Linked DNA regions of Shinella zoogloeoides. The protein of the gene in region 1 interacts with the protein of each later gene in a pairwise test. Links are inferred from orthologs where the notes say so. Each region holds a gene or a part of one and is shown on either strand. Other genes may lie near its edges.

Region 1 (3,213 bases):
CGCCGGCCGTCCGGGGCATGCTCGGCCACATAGGTGGCAGCGCCGCCATACTCGCCGCCGAGCGCCAGGCCCTGCAGCATGCGCAGCAGGATCAGGATGATCGGGGCGGCGATGCCGATGGACGCGGCACCGGGCAGGAGGCCCACGACGAAGGTCGAGAAGCCCATGATGAGGATGGTGACGAGGAAGGTGTATTTGCGGCCGACGAGATCGCCGAGGCGGCCGAACACCAACGCGCCGAACGGACGCACGAGGAAGCCGGCGGCGAAGGCGAGCAGCGCGAAGATATTGCGCGTCGTCTCGGGATACTGGCTGAAGAAGGTCGCGCCGATATAGATCGCCAGCGAACCGTAAAGATAGAAATCGTACCACTCGAAAACGGTGCCGAGCGAAGAGGCGAAGATCACCTTCTTCTGCTCGCCCGTCATGGGCGTCGCCTTGGCGTTGCCCACCGTCGAAACATTTGCCATTTGTTTGTCCTCCACAAAAACGGCATACCGGGGCAGCCCATGCTGGTCCGGAGTTTCTCCCTAAAACGCCGGACGGGGTGCGCCTCGATGAAAGAATGGCAGAAAACCCATGGCCGCATCAGCGCTGCTTTGGGCTTATGACTTTCGATGTACGACTTAGGTCGCAGGCACACGATCCGTTACGGAACGCTTGACTCTTCGGCAGATGAGCGTATTCAGCACGCACGCAAAGGAACCTGCATGTACCGCCTTGGACAATCCATCGCCCGCATGATCGCTCCGGCCTTCAACGCCGGACGGGTTCGCTATTGCGTATCGATTTCCAAAACAACGGCCAAAACGACGACGAAAACCGTCTGACGTCTCTGGCCCACCGCTCTCTCCCCGGTATGGCCGGGGACCGAAACCCGCGTCACGGCCGGCGGGTTTCCCCTCCTGACCCGCGGAGAGACAGAGAAAGAGAGCTTTAGACATGGGTTTCAAGATTGCAATCGCCGGCGCGACCGGCAATGTCGGCCGCGAGATGCTGAACATCCTCGCCGAGCGCGGCTTCCCTGCCGATGAGGTCGTGGCACTGGCATCCGCCCGCTCGCAGGGCACCGAAGTCTCCTTCGGCGACAGGACGCTGAAGGTGCAGAACCTCGAAAACTACGATTTCTCCGACACGGACATCTGCCTGATGTCGGCCGGCGGCACGGTTTCGCAGAAGTATTCACCGAAGATCGGTGCCCAGGGCTGCGTCGTCATCGACAATTCCTCGGCCTGGCGCTACGACGCGGAGGTTCCGCTGATCGTGCCGGAAGTGAACCCGGACGCCATCGCCCAGTTCAGCCGCAAGAACATCATCGCCAACCCGAATTGCTCGACCGCCCAGCTCGTCGTCGCGCTGAAGCCGCTGCATGACCGCGCCACGATCAAGCGCGTCGTCGTCTCGACCTACCAGTCCGTCTCGGGCGCCGGCAAGGAAGGCATGGACGAGCTCTTCCAGCAGACCCGCGCCGTCTTCGTCGCCGACCCGGTCGAATCGAAGAAGTTCACCAAGCGCATCGCCTTCAACGTCATTCCGCACATCGACAGCTTCATGGAAGACGGCTACACGAAGGAAGAGTGGAAGGTTCTCGCCGAGACCAAGAAGATGCTCGACCCCAAGATCAAGGTGACCTGCACGGCCGTGCGCGTTCCCGTCTTCATCGGCCATTCCGAATCGGTCAACATCGAGTTCGAGAACGAAATCACCGCGGACGAGGCCCGCGAGATCCTGCGCGAGGCGCCGGGTTGCCAGGTCATCGACAAGCACGAGAACGGCGGCTACATCACCCCGTACGAATCGGCCGGTGAGGACGCCACCTACATCTCGCGCATCCGCGAGGACGCAACCGTCGAAAACGGCCTCAACATGTGGGTCGTCTCCGACAACCTGCGCAAGGGTGCCGCCCTCAACGCCATCCAGATCGCGGAACTGCTCGTCGCCCGCGGCCTGATCAAGGCGAAGAAGCAGGCCGCCTGAAAAAAGGTAGGGACGTTCCGCGTTTCGGTGAAAAGTGGCAACGTTCCCTTAACCAACTATAAATAAAAGTCCCGGTTGTTCCGTCTGAGAACAATCGGGACTTCGCTTTGAACCGGTCCGGCAAGGATGCCGGGCATGTTCACGGCATGGTGCGGTGACAGGAACAGGGGAGCATGGCATGCTCCCGCAGCGGAATTTGACGAAGATCACGGGGTTTTTCATGGGCATGACAAAGAGCGTGGCCAAGGTGCTGGCCGCAATGATCGCTACGGCAGCGCTGCCGGCGATGGCTGAAGCAGCAAGCTGCGGCAACGATGCGGGCGGTTTTCCGTCCTGGGTGGAATCCTTCAAGGACGAGGCGGCAAGCCGCGGCATCAGCCGCTCGACGCTGGACAAGGCCTTCGCCAATGTCAGCTACGCCCGCGCCACGATCCGCGCCGACCGCGGCCAGAAGAGCTTCAAGCTCTCGCTCGACCAGTTCATGCAGAAGCGCGGCGGCCAGGCGATCATCCGCCGCGGCAAGAGCCTGAAGCAGCAGAACGCCGCCCTCTTCAAGCGCATCGAGAGCCGCTACGGCGTGCCGGCCGGCCCGCTTCTGGCGATCTGGGGCATGGAAACCGGCTTCGGCGGCTTCCTCGGCAAGGAACACACCATCTCGGCCGTCGCGACGCTCGCCTATGACTGCCGCCGTTCGGACTATTTCACCAATCAGCTCTATGCCACGCTGCAGCTCGTGCAGAACGGCACGCTCAGCACCTCGGCACGCGGCGCGGCGCACGGCGAAATCGGCCAGACGCAGTTCCTGCCGGCCAACGTCCTGAAATACGGCGTCGACGGCGACGGCAACGGCCGCATCGACCTCGTCGGCTCGAAGGCCGACGCGCTCGCCTCCACGGCGAACTTCCTGCGCGGCCACGGCTGGAGCGCCGGCGGCGGCTACCAGCCGGGCGAAGGCAATTTCGGCGCCCTGCAGGGCTGGAACGCGGCAAGCGTCTACCAGCGCGCGATCGCCATCATCGGCGCGGAAATCGACGGCAACTGATCGCCGGCATCTTCCGAATGCAAAAAACCCGGTGCGAGGCTTCGCGCCGGGTTTTTCGTTGAAAGCTTTCGCGATTCGGAAAACGCGAAAATGCTCTAAAGGCTCGGCCGCATGAAATCGCCGGTCTTGGCATCCATGACCCAGAGTTCGCCGGTCGAAATGTCGAACCAGGCGCCATGCAACTGCACACGGCC
Region 2 (3,196 bases), 3.5 Mb from region 1 along the record:
CTCAGCCGCAATGCTCCCGTTCTGCTCTCGACGGTCTTCTCCACCGGCTGGGAAAGCTCGGAAACGCTTTCGAATTCAAGCTCTCCGATGCGCGCGCCCCGGCGCGCCAGCTTTTCCGTCGAGGTGAGGATGAGGTCCACATCCTTCTGCGCCGAGGTAAAATGGCCGTGCAGCTTGCGCACCCGGTCGTCGAGCCGCGTCAAATCGTCCATCAGCCGTGCGACCTCGCCCTGGATGACATGCGCCTGCTCGCGCATGCGCTGGTCCTTGAGGAGCGCCTGGAGCACCTGCACGGAGAGCATGAGCAGCGAGGGCGAGACGATGACGATGCGCGCCCGATGCGCGCGCTGCACGACGCCCTCGAAATTCTCGTGGATGCTGGCGAAGATCGATTCCGAGGGCACGAAGAGGAAGGCCGTGTCCTGCGTTTCTCCCGCCAGCAGGTATTTTTCGGAAATATCCCGGATATGGGTCTCCATGTCGCGGCGGAACTGCTGGGCGGCGATTTTTACCGCCTCCGGCGGGCGCCCGTCCGACATGGCGTTCCATGCCTCCAGCGGGAACTTGGCGTCGACGACGAGCGGCGGCTGACCATTCGGCATGCGGATCGTGCAATCGGGGCGCACGCCGTTGGAAAGCTGCGCCTGGAACTGGTAAGCGCCGTGCGGCAGTGCATCGGCGATGATCGTCTCCATGCGCGATTGGCCAAAGGCGCCGCGCGTCTGCTTGTTGGAGAGGATCGCCTGCAAGCCGACCACGTCCTTGGCCAGCGACTGGATGTTGGTCTGCGCCGTGTCGATGACGGCAAGCCGTTCCTGCAAGCGCCTGAGATTCTCGTGGGTCGCGCGCGTCTGCTCGGAGATCGACTGGCCGAGGCGCTGCGTCAGGCCGTCGAGCCGCGCATTGATCGCCTGGTTCGTCTCGGATTGTTTTGCGCCGAAGACCTCCGCCATCGCCCCGACGCGTCCCTGCATCTCGGTCTGCGCCCTCAGTAGCTCGGCAAAGCGCAACTCCGCGATCGCCGCGGCTTCACGCTGGCGGGCATGGCTGCGGCGGGCAGAGACGAAGCCGAAGACGGCGAGAAGCGTGACGACAAAGAGGAGCAGCGCCGGGCCGGGGCCGCCGAGCCGGGCGAGGAAGGTCAGGAGCAGGGTATCGAAAGTGGGGTCGATCATGCCGCGACCATAACACGGATTGCGACGGAAACCAGATCATAACGTGAACAAATGAAGTGAAGGGCTGGTGAAGCCGATTGAAAGCCCAAAAAAACCACGCTAAGGGAGGCGCATGACCATCAAGCCGCTGATTATCCTTCCCGATCCGATCCTCCGCGAGGTCTCGAAGCCCATCGAGACCATCGACAGCGAGGTGAAGAAGCTCGCCGATGACATGCTGGAGACCATGTACGATGCGCCGGGCATCGGCCTTGCCGCCATCCAGATCGGCGTTGCGCGCCGTATGCTGGTGCTGGACGTGTCGAAGGACGGCGAGGACAAGGCGCCGCTCGTCTTCATCAACCCGGAGGTCGTCAGCACGTCGGATGCCCGCTCGGTGTACGAGGAAGGCTGCCTGTCGATCCCGGATTATTATGCCGAGGTCGAGCGCCCGGCAGCGATCACCGTCAAGCATCTCGACCGTGACGGCAAGGAACGGCTGACGGAGGCCGACGGCCTGCTGGCGACCTGCCTCCAGCACGAGATCGACCACCTCAACGGTGTGCTGTTCATCGACCATATTTCCAAGCTGAAGCGCGAAATGGTGATCCGCAAGTTCACCAAGGCGGCCAAGCTGCGCGGCAGCAAGGCGCTCTGAGGCGGCAACCGCCGTCTCCCATCCCTACGGAGGCTGACCGATGGCCCTTCGCATCATCTTCATGGGCACGCCGGATTTCTCCGTTCCGACGCTGGAAGCGCTTGCCAGCGCTGGCCACGAGATCGTCGCCGTCTATTCCCAGCCGCCGCGCCCGGCCGGCCGCCGCGGCCTCGAACTGGTCAAGTCGCCGGTTCAGCAAGCCGCGGAGAAGCGTGGCATCCCCGTCCGCACGCCGGTCAATTTCCGCGAGGAAGCCGATCGCGCGGCGTTCCGTGCGCTGAATGCGGACGTCGCCGTCGTCGTCGCCTATGGCCTGCTGCTTCCCGAAGCGATCCTCACCGGCACGCGGCTCGGCTGCTACAACGGCCATGCCTCGCTGCTGCCGCGCTGGCGCGGCGCGGCGCCCATCCAGCGCGCGATCATGGCCGGCGACACCGAGACCGGCATGATGGTCATGAAGATGGACAAGGGTCTCGATACCGGACTGGTCGCGCTCACCCGCCGCGTGGCGATAAGCGACACGATGACCGCCGGTGAACTGCACGATGTGCTGATGCAGGCCGGCGGCGGGCTGATGGCCGAGGCCATGGCAAAGCTCGAGGCCGGCGATCTTCCGCTGACGCCGCAGGCCGAGGGGGGCGTGCTCTACGCCGCCAAGATCGACAAGGCCGAAACACGCATCGACTTCTCCCGCCCTGCCGGCGACGTGCACAACCATATTCGTGGCCTCTCGCCGTTCCCCGGCGCCTGGTTCGAGCTTTCCGTCGCCGGCAAGCCCGAACGCGTCAAGGTGCTGGCCAGCGAACGCTCCAGCGAGACCACCGCAAAACCCGCCGGAACGGTGCTCGACGGCCGGCTGACCGTCGCCTGCGGCGATGGTGCGGCGGTGCGGCTCGTGCGCCTGCAGAAGGCCGGCGGCAAGCCGCTCGATGCGGCGGACTTCCTGCGCGGCACGCCGGTTCCTGCCGGCGAGGTCCTCGCCTGATGCCGCGCTACCGCCTGCGCATCGAATATGACGGCACGCCCTATGTCGGCTGGCAGCGGCAGGACAACGGCCATTCCGTGCAGGGCGCCATCGAGGCGGTGATCCTTTCCCTGACCGGCGAGACCGTGTCGATCCGCGGCGCGGGGCGGACGGATTCCGGCGTGCACGCCATGGGGCAGGTCGCCCATGCGGACCTGTCGCGCATCTGGGCGGGGCACACGCTCCGCAACGCGCTCAACGCCCATCTCGGCATGGCCGGCGAGCGCGTGGCGATCCTCGACGCGGCTGAAGTGCCCGACGATTTCGACGCCCGCTTTTCGGCGGTGAAGCGGCACTACCTCTATCGCATCATCTCGCGCCGCGCGCCGCTGGCGCTGGAAGCGAACCGCGCCTGGTTCG

Evidence for each region.
Region 2: the proteins of Q9316_RS18640 (region 1) and def interact in binary tests that used the Escherichia coli proteins (3 or more experiments, as listed by UniProt). The link is inferred for Shinella zoogloeoides from one-to-one orthologs.

Annotation. Positions count from the first base shown.
Region 1 is NZ_CP132311.1:3,588,912-3,592,124, forward strand. Bases 65-2,959 are described here. They hold Q9316_RS18640 (aspartate-semialdehyde dehydrogenase), read left to right. Parts: upstream 65-942; coding sequence 943-1,977; downstream 1,978-2,959. Other genes in these bases: Q9316_RS18635 (MFS transporter), read right to left, coding at 65-470; Q9316_RS18645 (lytic murein transglycosylase), read left to right, coding at 2,198-2,959. Outside these bases: more of Q9316_RS18635, read right to left, coding at 1-64; more of Q9316_RS18645, read left to right, coding at 2,960-3,019; Q9316_RS18650 (carbonic anhydrase), read right to left, coding at 3,115-3,213.
Region 2 is NZ_CP132311.1:50,813-54,008, forward strand. What follows is about bases 172-3,049. They hold def (peptide deformylase), read left to right. Parts: upstream 172-1,287; coding sequence 1,288-1,812; downstream 1,813-3,049. Other genes in these bases: Q9316_RS01135 (DNA recombination protein RmuC), read right to left, coding at 172-1,175; fmt (methionyl-tRNA formyltransferase), read left to right, coding at 1,853-2,797; truA (tRNA pseudouridine(38-40) synthase TruA), read left to right, coding at 2,797-3,049. Also shown: more of Q9316_RS01135, read right to left, coding at 1-171; more of truA, read left to right, coding at 3,050-3,196. UniProt on the Escherichia coli protein: Removes the formyl group from the N-terminal Met of newly synthesized proteins. Requires at least a dipeptide for an efficient rate of reaction. N-terminal L-methionine is a prerequisite for activity but the enzyme has broad specificity at other positions.